3 regions of the Brevibacillus sp. WF146 genome follow, and region 1 is predicted to be linked to each of the others. Evidence: a T-box and tRNA genes for the amino acid it is inferred to sense, from the RefSeq annotation. Region 1 holds a T-box; the other regions hold tRNA genes.
The links. The T-box of region 1 lies ahead of serS (serine--tRNA ligase). A T-box ahead of a tRNA ligase gene usually reads a tRNA of that ligase, here a tRNA-Ser.
Positions count from the first base shown of each region.

Region 2: it has a tRNA-Ser gene. The T-box ahead of serS (serine--tRNA ligase) is inferred to sense a tRNA for this amino acid. The anticodon was not compared.
Region 3: it has a tRNA-Ser gene. The T-box ahead of serS (serine--tRNA ligase) is inferred to sense a tRNA for this amino acid. The anticodon was not compared.

Region 1 covers NZ_CP109943.1:230,619-236,995, reverse strand. The annotation lists gene A6764_RS01395 (D-alanyl-D-alanine carboxypeptidase family protein) at 146-1,450, shown strand; gene pdxS (pyridoxal 5'-phosphate synthase lyase subunit PdxS) at 1,555-2,439, shown strand; gene pdxT (pyridoxal 5'-phosphate synthase glutaminase subunit PdxT) at 2,450-3,040, shown strand; T-box leader at 3,152-3,379, shown strand; gene serS (serine--tRNA ligase) at 3,534-4,823, shown strand; gene A6764_RS01375 (hypothetical protein) at 5,013-5,165, shown strand; gene aceB (malate synthase A) at 5,262-6,377, shown strand, end outside.
Region 2 covers NZ_CP109943.1:1,580,434-1,586,810, forward strand. The annotation lists gene A6764_RS07710 (tetratricopeptide repeat protein) at 1-1,005, shown strand, start outside; gene A6764_RS07715 (N-acetylmuramoyl-L-alanine amidase family protein) at 1,166-2,305, opposite strand; gene A6764_RS07720 (YitT family protein) at 2,832-3,494, shown strand; gene thiM (hydroxyethylthiazole kinase) at 3,703-4,512, shown strand; tRNA gene A6764_RS07730 (tRNA-Ser) at 4,756-4,848, shown strand; tRNA gene A6764_RS07735 (tRNA-Glu) at 4,859-4,935, shown strand; tRNA gene A6764_RS07740 (tRNA-Val) at 5,024-5,099, shown strand; tRNA gene A6764_RS07745 (tRNA-Leu) at 5,122-5,208, shown strand; tRNA gene A6764_RS07750 (tRNA-Gly) at 5,263-5,338, shown strand; tRNA gene A6764_RS07755 (tRNA-Arg) at 5,361-5,437, shown strand; tRNA gene A6764_RS07760 (tRNA-Pro) at 5,485-5,561, shown strand; tRNA gene A6764_RS07765 (tRNA-Gly) at 5,631-5,704, shown strand; tRNA gene A6764_RS07770 (tRNA-Met) at 5,714-5,790, shown strand; tRNA gene A6764_RS07775 (tRNA-His) at 5,801-5,876, shown strand; tRNA gene A6764_RS07780 (tRNA-Leu) at 5,917-6,001, shown strand; gene A6764_RS07785 (DinB family protein) at 6,083-6,377, opposite strand, start outside.
Region 3 covers NZ_CP109943.1:4,243,216-4,249,592, forward strand. The annotation lists gene A6764_RS21010 (transglutaminase TgpA family protein) at 1-700, opposite strand, end outside; gene A6764_RS21015 (DUF58 domain-containing protein) at 705-1,913, opposite strand; gene A6764_RS21020 (AAA family ATPase) at 1,928-2,881, opposite strand; tRNA gene A6764_RS21025 (tRNA-Arg) at 3,111-3,187, opposite strand; tRNA gene A6764_RS21030 (tRNA-Gly) at 3,238-3,313, opposite strand; tRNA gene A6764_RS21035 (tRNA-Leu) at 3,450-3,532, opposite strand; tRNA gene A6764_RS21040 (tRNA-Lys) at 3,608-3,683, opposite strand; tRNA gene A6764_RS21045 (tRNA-Gln) at 3,691-3,765, opposite strand; tRNA gene A6764_RS21050 (tRNA-Thr) at 3,771-3,846, opposite strand; tRNA gene A6764_RS21055 (tRNA-Phe) at 3,866-3,941, opposite strand; tRNA gene A6764_RS21060 (tRNA-Asp) at 3,985-4,061, opposite strand; tRNA gene A6764_RS21065 (tRNA-Met) at 4,067-4,143, opposite strand; tRNA gene A6764_RS21070 (tRNA-Val) at 4,165-4,240, opposite strand; tRNA gene A6764_RS21075 (tRNA-Glu) at 4,329-4,405, opposite strand; tRNA gene A6764_RS21080 (tRNA-Leu) at 4,416-4,500, opposite strand; tRNA gene A6764_RS21085 (tRNA-Met) at 4,510-4,586, opposite strand; tRNA gene A6764_RS21090 (tRNA-Ser) at 4,613-4,704, opposite strand; tRNA gene A6764_RS21095 (tRNA-Asn) at 4,710-4,785, opposite strand; rRNA gene A6764_RS21100 (23S ribosomal RNA) at 4,843-6,377, opposite strand, start outside.

The sequences.
Region 1 (6,377 bases):
GAAAGGGGTTTTTTTCTAGTCTCCGACACGGACAAACAGGTCGAAACAAGCTTCAAGGAAGGCCTGCTTGTATGGTACACTTACATTTGTGTGCTCATGCCAATCGTGGCGAAGAACGACAGAAACGGGAGAGTGAGTAAAGCAAATGAAACAAAAAAGATGGACAAGGCGATTGATGGGGCTGTTCCTTTCTGTCGCTGTGTTTTTGACCGCGTGGGGCGGCATGGCCGTTGGCGCAGGAGCCGCACAGCCCAACCTGCAGTTGGCGGTTAAATCGGCCATTCTGGTGGAAGCGTCCACGGGCAAGGTGCTGTACTGCAGCAATCCGGACGTGCCGCTGCCGCCGGCCAGCATGAGCAAGATGATGACCGAGTACCTCGTGCTGGAAGCGATTAAACAAAAGAAAATCAAGTGGGACGAAAAGGTCCCGGTGAGCGAATACGCCTTTTACATCGCAAAAATGCCGGATTCCGCCGGCGTCTACCTGAACATGGGCGAGTCCCATACCGTCAAGGATCTGTACAAGGCCATGGCGATCGTGTCCGCCAACGACGCGACCGTGCTGCTTGCGGAAAGAGTGGGCGGCAGCGAAGCCAACTTCGTGGCGATGATGAATAAAAAGGCCAAGGAACTGGGGATGAAAAACACCTCGTTCGTGACGTCGACCGGTTTGCCCACCGACGATCTGGGACCGTACGCACCGCAAACCGAACAAAAGGAAAACATGATGTCGGCACGCGACTCCGCGATCCTGGCCCGCGCGCTGATTCGCGATTTCCCGGAAGCATTGGAATACTCCAAAATTCCGGTGCTGGCGTTCCGTGAAGGTATGCCAAACGAGATCAAAAAGAAAAACTACAACTGGATGCTTCCCGGACTTCTCAACTACTATCCGGGGGTAGACGGCTTGAAGACCGGCTATACGCAGGCGGCGGGACACTGCTTCACCGGTACGGCAACGCGGGACGACATGCGCCTGATCAGCGTCGTCATGGGGGCAAACGGCGAGACGAAGCGCTTCGAAGAGACCAAAAAGCTGTTGGACTACGGCTTCAGCAACTTCAAGCTGACCAAACAGTTGGAGAAGGGAGCCGCGGTGAAAGGCTATGAAACCGCGCCGGTGAAAAACGGTGTGGACCTGACCGTACCGGCTGTAACGGGCGAAGAGGTAACCGTCCTGACCAAAATCGGCGAGGACACCAAGTTTACGCCGGTCGTGACCTTCCAGGATCTGAATGCGCCGCTGACGAAAGGACAGGTCATCGGGAAAGTGGCCTTTAAAGAAGAAGGGGCAAAGGACAGCGACTACCTGCAGCCGGAGGACGCGGCCAAGGCGGGCGTCAACCTCGTGGCCGGTCAAGATGTGGAGGAAGCGAGCTGGATTCGCCTGTTCTTCCGCAGCATCATCCAGTTTATTAGTAACATTTTCAGCAGCGTCACGGGCAAATAGGTGGTTGTGCCGAAAATCGCACTTCGTTTACAATGGTGAATATTAAGACAACGTTTGCAACAAACGTGCAGATCCTGAGTCCACTTGGGTAGGAGGCAAAAAGCATGGTACAAGTAGGAACGTCCCGCGTTAAAAAAGGTATGGCTGAAATGCAAAAAGGCGGCGTCATCATGGACGTCGTGAATGCCGAACAAGCAAGGATTGCGGAAGCGGCCGGTGCCGTGGCCGTTATGGCACTGGAACGCGTACCGTCTGATATTCGCGCGGCCGGCGGCGTGGCGCGCATGGCTGACCTGGGCATCGTGGAAGAAGTAATGAAAGCCGTATCCATCCCGGTCATGGCCAAGGCACGGATTGGCCACTTCGTTGAAGCGCGCGTGCTCGAGGCGATGGGCGTCGACTACATCGACGAGAGCGAAGTGCTCACTCCTGCCGACGACATGTTCCATATCAACAAAAAAGACTTTACGGTTCCGTTTGTCTGCGGCGCCCGCGATCTCGGCGAAGCACTTCGCCGCATCGGTGAAGGCGCATCCATGATCCGCACCAAAGGGGAGCCGGGTACCGGCAACATCGTGGAAGCGGTTCGCCACATGCGCACGATGCAGGCGCAGATCCGCAAAGTGCAAAGCATGTCCTACGACGAACTGATGGCGGAAGCGAAAAACCTGGGTGCTCCGTACGAACTTCTGGAATACGTTCATAAAAACGGCAAGCTGCCGGTCGTCAACTTCGCCGCCGGCGGTGTGGCTACGCCGTCCGACGCTGCGCTGATGATGCAGCTCGGGGCAGACGGCGTGTTCGTCGGCTCCGGTATCTTCAAATCGGAGAATCCGGAGAAATTTGCCCGCGCCATCGTCGAAGCGACGACGCACTACACCGACTACGATCTGATTGCCCGCGTCTCCAAAGGACTGGGTACGGCTATGCCGGGCATCGAAATCTCCAAACTGCGCGAAGCGGATCGCATGCAAGAGCGCGGCTGGTAAGGTGGACAACATGAAAATTGGCGTACTTGCCCTGCAGGGGGCTGTTGCTGAACACATCCGCATGCTGGAAGAGGTCGGAGCAACAGCGGTCCCGGTGAAAAAAGTGGAAGAGCTCGACGATCTGGACGGTCTGGTGATCCCCGGCGGGGAAAGCACCACGATCAGCAAGTTGATGCACAAATACGGCTTCATGGAAGCCATCCGCCAGTTTGGCGAAGCCAAAAAGCCGATTTTCGGCACATGCGCCGGCGCCATCCTGCTGGCCAACCGCATCAATGGCCAGGAAGACTGCCACCTCGGTCTGATGGACATGAAGGTGGAGCGCAACGCGTTTGGACGTCAAAAGGAGAGCTTTGAAGTCGATCTGCCCGTGGCGGGCATCGCTCCCGATTTTCCGGCTGTCTTCATTCGGGCGCCGTACATCATGGAACTGGGAGAAAACGGTCAGGTGCTGGCGAAGTACGAAGACAAAATCGTCGCCGCCCGCCAAGGCCATTACCTGGCGGCTGCCTTCCACCCGGAACTGACGGAGGATGCGCGCATCCACAAATTCTTCCTCGACATGGTGAAGGAGTACCGGGCCGATAAAGTTCAGGCCTGATCCCACACCGCAGCAAAAACCGGTACCGTCCGTGGTGCCGGTTTTTTTGTCAACCGCCTCCTTTACACAGGTATAGAACCTGTAGTACAGTTAACAATAGAAGTACGGATAAGGAATGCGATGATGAGGCTAGTACTTTGCATGAGCCAGGCCCAGAGAGTCGGTGGCGGGTGAAAACCGATCCGGCGTGCAAAGGAATCCACCTCGGAGTGGCAAAGGTTCAAACTTTGCCCGGAACCGTCCCGTTACGACGGATGAGAGTGGGCAAATGCGGATGGAAACGTACGACGCATTTGTCAACAAGGGTGGCAACGCGGGTATACGACACTCGTCCCTTACAGAGGGGACGGGTGTTTTTTACTGTCCTGCCCGCAGGTGCGTCTGATGCGGGAAGTGTGCCGCAGGAACGCGCGCTTTCCGATCGCCCTGCAAAAAGGGGTTCGACTGGACAAAAGAAGCTTTCCAGTGATCATAGGGATTAGGAGGGATTTCCATGCTTGACGTGAAAGTTTTGCGCAGCGATTTGGAAGAGGTAAAACGCCGGTTGGCACATCGCAACGAAGACATTTCCGCGCTGGACCGGTTTGCCGAAACGGATGAAAAGCGGCGCCAGGTGATTCAAGAAGCGGAATCGTTGAAAAATAAACGAAACACGGTCTCCGAACAGGTGGCGATCATGAAGCGCAACAAGGAAAACGCCGACCACCTGATCGCCGAAATGAAACAGGTAAACGAGCGCATCAAGGCGCTGGACGAAGAACTGCGCCAGTTGGACGAACAATTGGAGCAGATCTTGTTGAGCCTGCCCAATCTGCCGCACGAGAGCGTGCCGATCGGTACGTCGGAAGAAGACAACGTGGTGGCCTGGACCTGGGGCGAACCGCGCCGTTTTGCGTTTGAGCCGAAGCCGCACTGGGAGCTGGCTGCCGATCTGGGCATCCTCGACTTTGAAGCGGCGGCGAAAGTAACCGGCAGCCGGTTTGTCTTTTACAAGGGGCTGGGCGCGCGTCTGGAGCGGGCGCTGATGAACTTCATGCTGGATCTGCATACCGGCGAACACGGCTACGAAGAGATTTTGCCGCCGTACATCGTCAACCGCACCAGCATGACCGGCACCGGCCAGCTTCCCAAATTTGAGGAAGACGCCTTCAAGCTGGAGGGGCCGGATTACTTCCTGATCCCGACAGCCGAGGTGCCGGTGACCAACATGCACCGCGACGAGATTCTCGACGCAGCCGACCTGCCGCTCTATTACGCCGCGTACAGCGCTTGTTTCCGTTCCGAAGCGGGCTCGGCCGGCCGCGATACGCGCGGACTGATTCGCCAGCACCAGTTTAACAAGGTGGAGCTGGTGAAGTTCGTCAAACCGGAAGACTCCTACGACGAGCTGGAAAAACTGGTGAAAAACGCGGAAAAAGTGCTGCAGCTCCTCGGCCTGCCGTACCGCGTGATGAGCATGTGCACCGGCGATCTCGGGTTTACCGCCGCGAAAAAGTACGACCTGGAGGTATGGATCCCGAGCTACAACACCTATCGGGAAATCTCCTCGTGTTCCAACTTTGAGGACTTCCAGGCGCGCCGGGCCAACATCCGGTTCCGCCGCGACGCGAAGAGCAAGCCGGAGTTCGTCCATACGCTCAACGGCTCCGGTCTGGCAATCGGCCGCACCGTGGCCGCTCTGCTGGAAAACTACCAGCAGGAGGACGGCTCCATCGTCATTCCGGAAGTACTGCGTCCGTACCTGGGCGGCCTGGAAAAGATCGCGCCGAAGGAAAGCCGCTGACGGCGTGCGGCGCACAGACAACCAGCATAGGGAAAAACGGCTCTCTGTCCACGGGATGGAGAGCCGTTTTTGTTTGTGACATCAGCGGCGGAATTTTTTGAAAATGCTGTTGCTTTGTACGAATCCCTGTTATATAATAAAAACAAAACAGTTGATTATTGTATTAATACAGGAATGGAGGGAACGATAATGAACTGCTCTCGGTGTGAAGGAAACGGCGAACAAAATTGTCCGCAGTGCGGCGGGGCCGGCTATGACGAGCACGGGGTGGCGTGCCATCATTGTCACGGTGACGGCTGTGTAAGCTGCAGCCACTGCAGCGGCAGCGGGTATCTGGATTAAGGCCATTTTTTTTTGCTGGTGCTGTACTATAATAGTCTGCATCATTTGTCGTCTGTATCATAATAACGTTCCGGTTCAGGAGAGGAGGAACCTGCTTTGACTACGCTGCACACCAACCATTATCCTGCCGAAGTGACCATCACCGGCGAGCTGCCGCCGCAGTATGGGGAAATTCTCACCCCCGACGCGATTCGATTCTTGATCAAACTGGAGCGGGCGTTTGGCGAGAGGCGGCGGGACCTGTTGAAACAGCGGAGCAAACGGCAGGAGGAGATTGACTGCGGGAAGCTGCCCGATTTTTTGCCCGAGACCGCCCACATTCGCAAGGCTGATTGGACAGTGGCTCCCCTGCCGCCCGACCTGCAGGATCGCCGGGTGGAAATTACCGGTCCGGCCGGCGACCGCAAGATGGTGATCAACGCGCTCAACTCGGGAGCCCGGATGTTTATGGCCGATTTTGAAGACGCCAACTCGCCGACATGGGCCAACACAATCCAGGGACAAATCAACATGCGGGATGCGGTGAGACGCACCATTACCTACACCAGTCCGGAAGGCAAGCAGTACGCGCTGAAGGACAAAACGGCTGTGCTGATCGTCCGTCCGCGCGGCTGGCATCTGGAGGAAAAACACGTGCTGCTGGATGGGCAGCCGCTCTCCGGCAGTCTGTTTGACTTCGGACTGTATTTCTTCCACAACGCCCATGTCTTGCGGGAAAACGGATCGGGCCCGTACTTTTACCTGCCCAAATTGGAGAACCACCTGGAAGCCCGGCTGTGGAACGACGTCTTCCTGTTCGCCCAGGACGAACTGGGGATTCCGCGCGGCACGATCAAGGCGACGGTGTTGATCGAAACGATCCTGGCCGCGTTTGAAATGGATGAGATCCTGTACGAGCTGCGGGAGCACAGCGCCGGACTCAACTGCGGCCGTTGGGACTACATTTTCAGCTACATCAAAAAACTGCGCAACCAGCCCGATGTCATCCTCCCCGACCGCGCTTTGGTGACGATGACGGTGCCGTTCATGCGGGCGTATACCACGCTTGCGGTCAAGACGTGCCACAAGCGGCAGGCGCCCTGCATCGGGGGAATGGCGGCGCAAATCCCGGTGAAAAACGATCCGGTCAAAAACGAAGAGGCGCTGGCCAAGGTGCGGGCCGACAAGGAGCGGGAAGCCTACGACGGCCATGACGGCACGTGGGTGGCCCAC
Region 2 (6,377 bases), 1.3 Mb from region 1:
TCGGAAGCGATTGAGTTTTCTGACATACCGTTGGCTTCAAAAGTCGCGTTAAAGTTTCTCGAATCGACGCGCGAGGATACCTATACCTCGTTAGAACGACTGTATACCTTCACAGGAGCTGTAACGAATACCGAAGCCAGGCTGTCTCTGTACAACCTCATCGTTACATACGCGAGAGAACGAGGGGTACCTCCATACATTGCAAAAGGGTTGCTGCAACAATATCTGATTGAAAGGCTTGACTTGAAGCGCCTGGAAGAATCATTCAGAATTGGTGAGGAGATTATTCATTATGCAGGTTTTCTGTCACGTGAAGAACAGATTGTCTTTTATTTTAGAATGGCGCTCCATGCCCATAACACCAAACGATACAAGCAATGTATTGAGTTCTGTAAAGCGGGCCTTGCGTTGGAAACGGCTGAAACCGAACTAACGGCTAGAGCATTTCTTGCAATGATAAACTCGTATCTGTTGACAGGCAACTATGATCCCATAGAAAGTCTCTTACCCGACTATGAATCGTTTGGTTATGATTTTGTGGAGGAATCAGCCAAATTTACTCGTGCCATTGTGAAAGCAAAAAAAGGCGAATATGATCAAGCGATTCCCATGTTAAAAAAATGCCTGGAGGAAATAAGCAAACCTGCGCGAATCCATGTTATAAATGAATTGTTAGAAATTTATTTAAAAATGGACGACTTCAAGTCAATTACTGAACTTATTGAGGCAGAGGATCAATTTCTACCTTTTCATGTGAACACTCCATATAAACATGCGTCACTAGGGGAGTACTATAAATATAAAGGGACGTATCAATTTAGAGCAGGCAAGTTTGACGAGGGGTTGACAAGCTATCTCAATAGCATCCGCTCTTATGGTAAAATCAGGGCCTATGAAGAAATTACCGCATCCATGAGGGTTTTCGCCGTAAATATTCCCTATAAAACAATGGATACGTCTGATTCCAAGCAAGTGGTAATGAATGTGTATGACCCCGGGCATTGAAAAAATCCCATTTCATAGCCGGAAAAACGCCCCCCTACCTTTCCATCAGGGGGGCCAGTGTCTATTCCAAGAGAGACTGCTGCCGTAACCTGGAGACAACGCTTTCGATCAAGGGGACGGTCCTCACCGCTCCCAAGCTGTACGAAAAGTGTCTTTCTCCTTATCCGCCAAAATAATCCTTCAACCCCGCGACGATCGCCTCCGCCGCCCGCTGCTGATAATCCGCCGTCCGGATCATCGCCTCGTCCCTCGGATTGGTCAGAAACCCCAGTTCCACCAGAACGGCCGGCCGGTCGTTTTCCCGCAGGACGTGGTAATCCCCAAAGGATAGGCCGTTGCTCTTCATGCCGTACAGATCCCGGAGGCGGGCTTCAATCGCCTGAGCCAGGGGCAAATCTTTCTTTTCCTGGTAGAAAAACGTCAACGTCCCGCTTGCCGGTTTGGGCGACGAATTGTAGTGGATGCTGATAAACGCATCGGCTCCCAGGGTTTCGCTCAGAGCCACCCGTTGGAACAGAGCGGGGCTGTCCCCGTCCCCGGTGCGGGTCATGGTCACGCGGGCCCCGAGCTGGCGCAGCTTGTCCGCCACGTAACGGGCGGTTTGGAGATTGACCGTCTTTTCCTGGGTGCCGTATTTTGTCCCGAGGGCGCCGGCGTCGATGCCGCCGTGCCCGGGGTCGATGACGATGACCTTACCTTTCAAACCCGGCGTCCGGTTCACGTTTGCGCCGATTGCCTGCGCGCTGCTGTTCTGTTCCGTTCGGGGGGCGTTGGTCCCCGTCCCGACATAGCTCCCCAACACCCAACCGGTTGCCCCGGCCGGTGTCCGGACGCGCAGCCAGTCCTGCTGCTGGCCGGTAATCTCCAGCGCGGTTCCCTGGGGCAGCACCTGCAGAATCGGGTGTTCCACCCCCGGTCCCTTGCGCAGGCGCAGGGCGTCGGCCAGGACCGTGCCGCGTTTGGAAACGGAAGCCGGCTGGGCGGGACGAACGCTGCCGGCTGTTCCCTTCGTCCCGGGCTCGTCCCCTTTTTTCAGATAATAGCCGGCCACCCAGCCGCTGGTCCGGCCGGTGCTGATTTTGGCCCACCCGTAGGATTCCTGGGAAATGGATACGAGGGTGCCGTAGGGCAGGGAGCCGACAATCGGTGCGTCCATGCTCGGCTCGCTGCGGACGTTCAGCGAGGTGGCCGCTACCTTTGCGTTTTGGATGCCGCCCGCCTGCGCCGGCTCCGCAGGGAGGGAGGCGGCGCCGAGCAGCAGGGCCAATGTGATGATTGTCTTGATCTGTCGTGGTTTCATTCGTGTCTCCTCTGGATGTCGGTATCAATCGTTGTTGGACATCATTATAGGAGGCATTTGCCGATTGCAGTAGGGCATTTTTTCCTGATTTGCGCCCCTGGCCGTAAAAACCGTCCGCGGGGAGCCGCCATGAAAACAGGTGCGTACAGACCGGCGAAAACGCAAGATACAGGGAGCTAGGAGCCGGGATCAGTGAAGCAGGCAGGCCCAAACGCGGGAAAGGCGCGATTTTTCCGGGAAGCGCCGGCTTTTGCGCCGTACGCACGTTCGCCAGCACACCCTGTATATGGTAAAATAGAGCCATGAAACAGGAAAGGATCTTGATACCGATGGGTCCGTACAAGACCGTCTGGAAACGTTATGACCTCTCCTACATCTAGCGACGTAGCCGTTGATCGTCTCTCGGGCGACCCAACCTGCTACGAAAGCGAGATTGTGGATATGAAACGAGATCGAATCGTCCGGAGTTCCTCCGTAGCCGGAAGGGCGCCCGCGCCAAAACGGTGTACGATGCGAGGAATCCCAGATGAGGAGAGCAGTTGCGTACGTTCGACAATTGTGTTGGATTGTGTTCGGCGCGTTTGTTTTGGCTTTTGCGTATTACCACATCAATGCTCAGAACCACTTGTCGGAGGGCGGGTTTGTCGGGTTGGCCCTGCTGGCCAAGTACGCGTTTGACCTGTCGCCGGCGATCATGACGCTGGCGCTCGACATTCCGCTGTTTCTCGTCGCCTTTCACGTGAAGGGACGCCAGTTTCTGGCCAACACGATGATCGCTTCTTTCGCCTTTTCCGGCTTTTACGATTTGTTTGAGCGGTTCTCGCCGCTGCACATCGATCTGAGCGGCTTCATGCCGCTGGCCGCCCTGCTGTCCGGCCTGCTGACCGGATGGGGGGCGGGGATCGTGCTGCGATACGGCGGCGCCACCGGCGGGGACGACATCCTGGCCGTGCTGCTCAGCCGTCACACCGGTCTGTCGATCGGGACGGTCTTTCTCCTGCTGGACGCGCTGGTCCTCAGCCTGTCGCTGTTGTACCTGCCGCTCCGCGAAACGCTTTACACGATCCTGGCGGTGGCGATTGCCAGCCGGGTGATCAACTGGACCGCAGCCGCAGGCGGGCGGGCACACGATCGCGCCGAATCCGAAACGGAAAGCATTCCGCGCTCGCTCACCCTGCCACACCATTGATGCCGGACCGGCTTCAGACCGGATGAGTGAATCGCCGGCCGGTCCATCCAACGCGAACCCCTCCCGGAAAAACAGCGCGTACGGCTGTTTGCCGGGAGGGGTTTTTTTGCGGCAAAAGGGCCGCTTGTGTACGTACTTGTCTGTCTCCAGCCTCGATCTTGTGAGATAATGAGGGGACAAACCACCAAAGGATCAGGAGGCGCTTTTCATGACATTGCTTCGAGACATCGGGAACACGCTGGAGAAGGTGCGTGAGGCCAATCCCCTTGTCCACAACATCACCAACGTCGTCGTCACCAACTTTACCGCCAACGGCCTGTTGGCCCTGGGCGCTTCGCCTGTCATGGCGTACGCCAAGGAAGAGGTGGCGGACATGGCCAGGATCGCCGGCGCGCTGGTGCTGAACATCGGCACGCTGAATGAGGCGGAGGTGGAGGCCATGCTGATCGCGGGCCGGTCGGCCAATCAGCACGGCGTGCCGGTCATTTTCGACCCGGTGGGAGCGGGGGCGACACCGTATCGGACGAAAACGGCCCAAACGATCATGCGGGAGGTCCGGGTGTCCGTCATTCGCGGCAATGCTGCGGAAATCGCTCATGTGATTGGCGAGAACTGGACGATCAAAGGCGTCGATGCGGGCGAAGGGAGCGGCGATGCCGTCTCGCTCGCGCAATCGGCGGCGAAGCTGTTGGGCACGACCGTCGTAATCACGGGGAAAGAGGATGTCATCACGGACGGCCGCACCACCTACCTCATCCGCAACGGCCATCCCATCCTGACCAAAGTAACGGGAACGGGTTGTCTGCTCACGTCCGTTCTGGGCGCGTTTGCCGCGGTGGAGAAAGACGTGCTGCTGGCGGGGGCGTCCGCTCTCGTCAGCTATGGCGTGGCGGCGGAACTGGCTGCTGCCGGGAGAGGAGCGGAGGGGCCGGGACGTTTTCAAATCGAGTTTTTGAATCAACTGGCGCGGATTACCGCGGACGATGTCCACAGGTACGGAGCGATCGACCGCGTGTAAACCGGGGCGAAAGGAGAATCGACCGAGCGGCGGCCTGACTGCCGTCCCACTGCTGCGCGCAAGGGCCCCTTGTGAACAAGGGGCCTTTTCGTTGCCTTCCGAAAGCGGAACCGGTACAATGAAACAAGCGCACGGCCAACATCTTCTCTTTTAACCAGAAAAAAATTTTAAAATACCACTTGAAAAAGCTTTGGAGATGTGATAGATTAATTCTTGCCGATGAGAGAACGGCAAAAACGATCTGGATGGATGTCCGAGAGGCCGAAGGAGCACGATTGGAAATCGTGTAGACGGGGATAACTCGTCTCGTGGGTTCAAATCCCACTCCATCCGCCATCAAACACCTGGCCCGTTGGTGAAGTGGTTTAACACAGCAGCCTTTCACGCTGTCATTCAGGGGTTCGAATCCCCTACGGGTCACCATAGGAAAAGCCCCTGGCTCCTGTCCGGGGGCCCCCGCAAAGCACTCGGATCTGCTGAGAAGCCTCCGTTTCACTTTGCGGGACGGAGCGGAGGCTTAGCTCAGCTGGGAGAGCATCTGCCTTACAAGCAGAGGGTCGGCGGTTCGATCCCGTCAGCCTCCACCACCTTTATGGGACAACGATATATGCGGTCGTGGCGGAATTGGCAGACGCGCTAGATTCAGGTTCTAGTGGTGGCAACACCGTGGAGGTTCAAGTCCTCTCGACCGCACCATACCCAATGTTCAAGCTTCAGGAAATACGCTTTTTTCGAGCGGTTGCATCACGTGCGGACGTAGCTCAGCTGGTAGAGCGTCGCCTTGCCAAGGCGAAGGCCGCGGGTTCGAGCCCCGTCGTCCGCTCCAGTTCAACACCCTTACATGTTTTGTGCCCTTAGCTCAGCTGGATAGAGCGTTTGACTACGAATCAAAAGGTCGGGAGTTCGAATCTCTCAGGGCACGCCATACGCAAGAGGTGGGAAGTTGGCGCAGCCCGCGTCTCACCTCCACGTCGGGAAGTGGCTCAGCTTGGTAGAGCGCTTGGTTCGGGACCAAGAGGTCGCAGGTTCAAATCCTGTCTTCCCGACCATTCTTTTTCTCATCAGCGACGGGCGGCGCAGAGCGGCATTCGATCTTCTGCGCTGACCGATTATTGCGTGCGGGTGTAGTTCAATGGTAGAACCCCAGCCTTCCAAGCTGGTCGCGTGGGTTCGATTCCCATCACCCGCTCCATATATTTCTGGCGGTGTAGCTCAGCTGGCTAGAGCGTTCGGTTCATACCCGAAAGGTCGGGGGTTCAAGCCCCTCCACCGCTACCATATGTTCATGGCGATCGTGGCGAAGTGGTTAACGCACCGGATTGTGGCTCCGGCATTCGTGGGTTCGATTCCCATCGATCGCCCCATTTTCATGTTCACCAAGGGAAGTCCCCAACCCAGACACATGCGGTCGTGGTGGAATTGGCAGACACACCATCTTGAGGGGGTGGCGGGGCGACCCGTGCGAGTTCGAGTCTCGCCGACCGCACCATCTATTATCAGCAAGCACAGCCCGGTGAGTGCAGCAAATCGCTGCAGGCGCCGGGCTTTTTGATTTGAGTCGGCTGCTGTACTAGATAAAGCGCTTGATGTCGTTGATCGCCGCGAAATGCAGCCCCTCGTGAAAAATGGTTCGCACCAAAACCTGGGCGATCGTGTGCATGCCCGACTCCGTGGCGGGAAACTCTTCTTCCAGCCGGTGGCCGTACGTCTCCCGGATGGAGCGCGGCTGTTCCTGCAGAAGCTGCCGCAGCGTATCCAGCGAAGGCGGAGTCGCACGCCAGTCCGCCGGTTTCGTGCCGTAGTTGAACCACTCGCGAAAGCCCTCGGGCAGAGGGATCTCTTCCTTGGTCAAATGGATGATCCAC
Region 3 (6,377 bases), 460 kb from region 1:
GAAACGCGATCGGGTCCGGCCAGGCAGCCTCCTTTTTCGGCGCCGCGCAGGCGATGCCGACGGTGACCGCCACAATCAGCACCGGTGCCATCAAGGAGCTCCACAGCGTCCAGCGCCGACCGCCGGTAATGGGCGCCTTGTTGGCCATGGCGAACAGATGGGTGACGGCCAACAGCAAAAATCCGTACACCAGCGTGCGGATGATCCCCCCGTCCGCTTCATACGGCATGAACGTATCCAGCACAGCCAGGTACAGCTCGGTCAAAAAGACGAACCAGAGCCCCTGCCGCTGTTCCAGCACCAGATACGACAGCATCGAGATCAACACTGCAAGGAGCAGATCAAACAGCGCATTGCGCGAGATCGGCGACATGGACGTCCACTCCTGCTGAAACGCCAGCGGCAGGTCGTGCACAACCCGGACGCACAGCTCCCTCAGCCATTGGCCATCAAAAAACGGGGTGACAAAAAAACCGTCGTGCAAAATCACCAGGAGGCCCACAAGCTTAACCGGAAACGTCAGCCAGCGGTACGGCACCACCAGGTCGATCAGAAGAACGCCAGCCGCAATCGCGTAAAACGGCCACAGGGTGCCGGTGTCTGTCAGCTCCTGAAGCGGCAGCAGCCATTCCCGCAGCATGAGAAACAAGAGCAGCGCCGCGATCCACTCGAATCCTTTGGGACGCTTCCATACGCTCACGACGTCATGCACCTCCGATCCGCTTCCACTCTTCGAAATCGCTCATCGGCACCGACTTGCAGGTGACCCTGCCCGAAGCCAGCAGCCGCAGGGCCTGCTTCTCTTCGAGCGTCAACAGGGGATCGGCATGCACATACAGCAGATGGACGCGCCGGCCCCGCTGGGACAACTGCGTCAGAAGGGCGACCAGCGCCTTGTCGAGGCGGGCCGTGATCACCGTCAGGGTCACGCCCGGCGGCTGTTCCAGCGCTTCCCGGCTGAGGATGCGGACAAACGAGTCCGTCCCCTCCGGCATGACGCGGGCCAACTGGTCAAATACCCGGAAAAAGTGCGCCGGGGAACAGGCCGGAGGAATGGCCACCCGGTCCTTTTGCTTGTACACCAATCCGTAGTGATACTGGTTGCGGTTGGCGTACGCGGTCAGGCTGGCCGTCAGTTTGACCGCCGTTTCAAACAATTGAGGTGGCTTGTTCCGGTAGCGCTCTTTTTCCACGTCGAGAAAGAACACGACCTGGTTCATCGCCTGGTGCTCGAATTCCTTGGTCTTCAGCCCGGTTCCCCTGGCCGACGCCCGCCAATGAATCTGGCTCAGCCGATCCCCGCGCTGATAGTCCCGGACGCCCCGCACCGCCGCTACATCATCCGAATGGCGGTGCGAGACGTGAACCGTCCCGCTGAAGTTGCCGTCTCCCAACGACCAGTTCGTCAGCTCCCGGTAACGGGGATAGACCAAAAAGTCGTTGAAGAGGGGATACGTTCTTCGTCGCTCGATAAACCCGAAAAAGTCCCCGCCGCAGATGACGCACGCTTGCAGGTGATAGTAGCCGCGCGGCAGTCCCGGGATGACGTAGCGAAACTCCACGCTGCGCTTGAACCAGGGAAAGATGAGCTGACGGTGCGGCTCGAAAACGCCGGCCAGCCGGTCGGGCAGCGGTTCGATCACCATGTTCCAGCCCAGCGGGAACCAGATCCTCCGCTTCAGCCGGACCGTCACGATCACGTCCTCCCCTTCCCGCAAGCGAGTACGGTCGATTTCACGTTCAACCTCAAGGCCGGCGAACATGAGAAAATAGGCAAGCAGCTCGTACGCCAAGAAAACCAGGCTGCTGTAGAACAAAAACCAACTGGCAAAACCGCCCTGAAACTTGGCAAACGCATAAGTGGTCACGATCAACGCAATTGCCTTGATCTTCCCGGATGTCCATTCTTTCATACGCGTCACCGCCTCTAGCTGACCGGCACGCGGGTTTCCGACAGGATAGCGGACAGAATCCGGTCGATCGTCGCTCCTTCCAGACGCGCCTCCGGTTTGAGAATGATCCGGTGGGCAAAGGTCACAGGCACCAGTTCCTTCACGTCATCGGGAATGACATAATCCCGGCCGCGCACGAACGCCAGCGCCTGCACGGCTCGGAACAGCGCCAGCGCGCCCCGCGGGCTGACGCCGAGGTAGACCTGGTGATGATCGCGCGTCCGGTGGCACAGGCGAACGATATACTCCTTGACCGACTCCGACACCTTGACGGCGGCAGCCTGGCGCTGCAGGACGGCCAGATCGTCCGCAGTCATCACCGGCTCCAGGTGTTCCAACGGATTGGTTTCGGCAAAGCGGTTCAGCATGCGCATTTCTTCGTCCACCGTGGGATAGCCCAGGCGAAGCTGCAGGAGAAAACGGTCCAACTGCGCCTCCGGCAGCGGGAAGGTTCCTTCGTATTCCAGGGGGTTTTGCGTCGCCATGACAAAAAACGGCTCAGCCAACCGATACGTCACCCCGTCTACCGTTACCGAGCGCTCTTCCATCGCTTCCAGTAAGGCCGACTGGGTTTTGGGCGATGTCCGGTTAATCTCGTCGGCCAAAATCACATTGGCGAAGATGGGACCGGGACGGAACTCGAATTCCATGCTCTTTTGATTGAAGATCGCCACCCCCGTCACGTCCGTCGGCAGCAGATCGGGCGTAAACTGGATGCGCTTGAAGTCCCCCCCGATCGAGCGGGCCAACGCGCGGACCAGCATGGTCTTGCCGACACCCGGAACGTCTTCCAGCAAAACGTGGCCGTTTGCCAAGATGGCCGTCACGCATAATTCAATGATCGACCGCTTGCCGATCAGCACTTTTTCGATATTTCCAATCAACTTTTCCACAGCAGGATGAGGCTGCTCCAATTTGATTTGATTCATGGATGACACAACTCCTGTTCCCACGTTATCGTCCAGTTACGGCAATAGTGATGGCCTGCCGCTTGTCTTGATCATCCGGAGGCTTCCGTCGAGGAAACCTACTCCTAAGGTACTGGATCACTCTGGAAGATACAAGGAAAAATTCGTTAATAGTTGTAAAATTGAGAAACCGCCTATAGAAAAAAAGAGTAGGAAGATCTCCTACTCTGCGGTTCGATATGCAATGTTATGGCGTGCCCTGAGAGATTCGAACTCCCGACCTTTTGATTCGTAGTCAAACGCTCTATCCAGCTGAGCTAAGGGCACACAAGCAACTGTCTCTCCGACCGACACGCGTGGACAGAGAGCAGAAAAAATGGAGCGGACGACGGGTCTCGAACCCGCGACCTTCGCCTTGGCAAGGCGACGCTCTACCAATTGAGCTACGTCCGCATCGTTTCGTAATTATGATGAAAAGATCTGGTACAGCACAGCCAACGCAGGCGACTCTTCCAGAAGAAGATGCTGGTTCTTGCTGTATCACAGTGATAAAAGGCTTGCACTGTCCGCAAACCTTCCCGATCTGCTATGGTGCGGGTGAAGGGACTTGAACCCCCACGGTTGCCCGCCAGAACCTAAATCTGGTGCGTCTGCCAATTCCGCCACACCCGCATGCGTCATGGGGTCCCCGCAAAGCAAACGGAAGATGCGCGAGTACATTGCTCACTTGTGGGGTTGTAAAAAAACTGGTGAGCCATGAAGGACTCGAACCTTCGACCCTCTGATTAAAAGTCAGATGCTCTACCAACTGAGCTAATGGCTCATGAACATGGCTGGGGTACTAGGATTCGAACCTAGGAATGACGGAGTCAAAGTCCGTTGCCTTACCGCTTGGCGATACCCCAATACGTGGTGCCGGCGATAGGAATCGAACCCACAACCCCCTGATTACAAGTCAGGTGCTCTACCAATTGAGCTACACCGGCAAAATCCTATGAAACGAAATGGTGGTTCGGGACGGAATCGAACCGCCGACACGAGGATTTTCAGTCCTCTGCTCTACCGACTGAGCTACCGAACCGTAAGCGGTTCTCGGTGCGCCATTTTGATCCGAGGCAAGTAAATGGCGGAGCTGACGGGACTCGAACCCGCGACCTCCGGTGTGACAGACCGGCGTGAACTCCAGCTTCACCACAGCTCCATATTTGGTTGCGGGAGCAGGATTTGAACCTGCGACCTTCGGGTTATGAGCCCGACGAGCTACCGGACTGCTCCATCCCGCGACGATTATCATTCTGCAGTAATGGTGGAGGCTGACGGGATCGAACCGCCGACCCTCTGCTTGTAAGGCAGATGCTCTCCCAGCTGAGCTAAGCCTCCACGTCTCCCCGCAAAGCGAACCGGTTCTTCCCAACAAACTCCGATTCCTTTGCGGGCCCGGATCCCATGATCCAGGTACGTATTGCTATGGTGACCCGTAGGGGATTCGAACCCCTGTATGACAGCGTGAAAGGCTGCTGTGTTAAACCACTTCACCAACGGGCCATGTTTCTGATGGTGCGGTCGGCGAGACTCGAACTCGCACGGGTCACCCCGCCACCCCCTCAAGATGGTGTGTCTGCCAATTCCACCACGACCGCAACTTAGGATGGTAGCGGTGGAGGGGCTTGAACCCCCGACCTTTCGGGTATGAACCGAACGCTCTAGCCAGCTGAGCTACACCGCCACGCACTATGAATGTTGTAAGGAAGATGGCGGAGAGTGAGGGATTCGAACCCTCGCTACGCTATTCGCATACTAACGGTTTAGCAAACCGTCCCCTTCGGCCTCTTGGGTAACTCTCCGCATATGGCTCCTCGGGAGGGACTCGAACCCCCGACCGATCGGTTAACAGCCGATTGCTCTACCGACTGAGCTACCGAGGAACGTTGAAGACTTCGCGCCTTCAAAACCGGATACGCATGGTGGGCAAAGGATATGGAGTGGATAAGTCCTCGACCGATTAGTATTCGTCAGCTCCACGCGTTGCCGCGCTTCCACACCGAACCTATCAACCTCATCGTCTTTGAGGGGTCTTACCAGCTTGACGCTGTGGGAAGTCTCATCTTGGAGGGGGCTTCACGCTTAGATGCTTTCAGCGCTTATCCCGTCCGCACATAGCTACCCAGCTGTGCTCCTGGCGGAACAACTGGTGCACCAGCGGTGCGTCCATCCCGGTCCTCTCGTACTAAGGACAGCTCTCCTCAAACTTCCTGCGCCCGCGACAGATAGGGACCGAACTGTCTCACGACGTTCTGAACCCAGCTCGCGTACCGCTTTAATGGGCGAACAGCCCAACCCTTGGGACCTACTTCAGCCCCAGGATGCGATGAGCCGACATCGAGGTGCCAAACCTCCCCGTCGATGTGGACTCTTGGGGGAGATAAGCCTGTTATCCCCAGGGTAGCTTTTATCCGTTGAGCGATGGCCCTTCCATGCGGAACCACCGGATCACTAAGCCCGACTTTCGTCCCTGCTCGACTTGTAGGTCTCGCAGTCAAGCTCCCTTCTGCCTTTACACTCTACGAATGATTTCCGACCATTCTGAGGGAACCTTTGGGCGCCTCCGTTACCTTTTAGGAGGCGACCGCCCCAGTCAAACTGCCCACCTGACACTGTTCCCCGACCCGATCAGGGCCGCGGGTTAGAACTCCGATACGATCAGGGTGGTATCCCAACGGCGCCTCCACCGATGCTGGCGCACCGGCTTCTCAGGCTCCCACCTATTCTGTACAGATCGTACCAAAGTCCAATATCAGGCTACAGTAAAGCTCCATGGGGTCTTTCCGTCTTGTCGCGGGTAACCTGCATCTTCACAGGTATTATGATTTCACCGGGTCTCTTGCCGAGACAGCGCCCAAGTCGTTACGCCTTTCGTGCGGGTCGGAACTTACCCGACAAGGAATTTCGCTACCTTAGGACCGTTATAGTTACGGCCGCCGTTTACTGGGGCTTCGGTTCAAAGCTTCGCTTGCGCTAACTCATCCCCTTAACCTTCCAGCACCGGGCAGGCGTCAGCCCCTATACTTCGCCTTGCGGCTTCGCAGAGACCTGTGTTTTTGCTAAACAGTCGCTTGGGCCTTTTCACTGCGGCCCCCTCGGGCTGTTAACCCTACCGGGGCGCCCCTTCTCCCGAAGTTACGGGGCCATTTTGCCGAGTTCCTTAGCAAGAGTTCTCCCGCGCACCTTAGGATTCTCTCCTCGCCTACCTGTGTCGGTTTGCGGTACGGGCACCTCATTCCTCGCTAGACGCTTTTCTTGGCAGTGTGAAATCAGGGACTTCGGTACTTGCATTTCCCTCGCCATCACAGCTTGCCCTTGACGGTGTGCGGATTTGCCTACACACCAGGCTTGCTGCTTGGACGGCCATCCAGCAGGCCGCTCGCCCTATCCTCCTGCATCACGCCATTGCTCAAGCGGAATGGAGGTGGTACAGGAATATCAACCTGTTGTCCATCGCCTACGCCTTTCGGCCTCA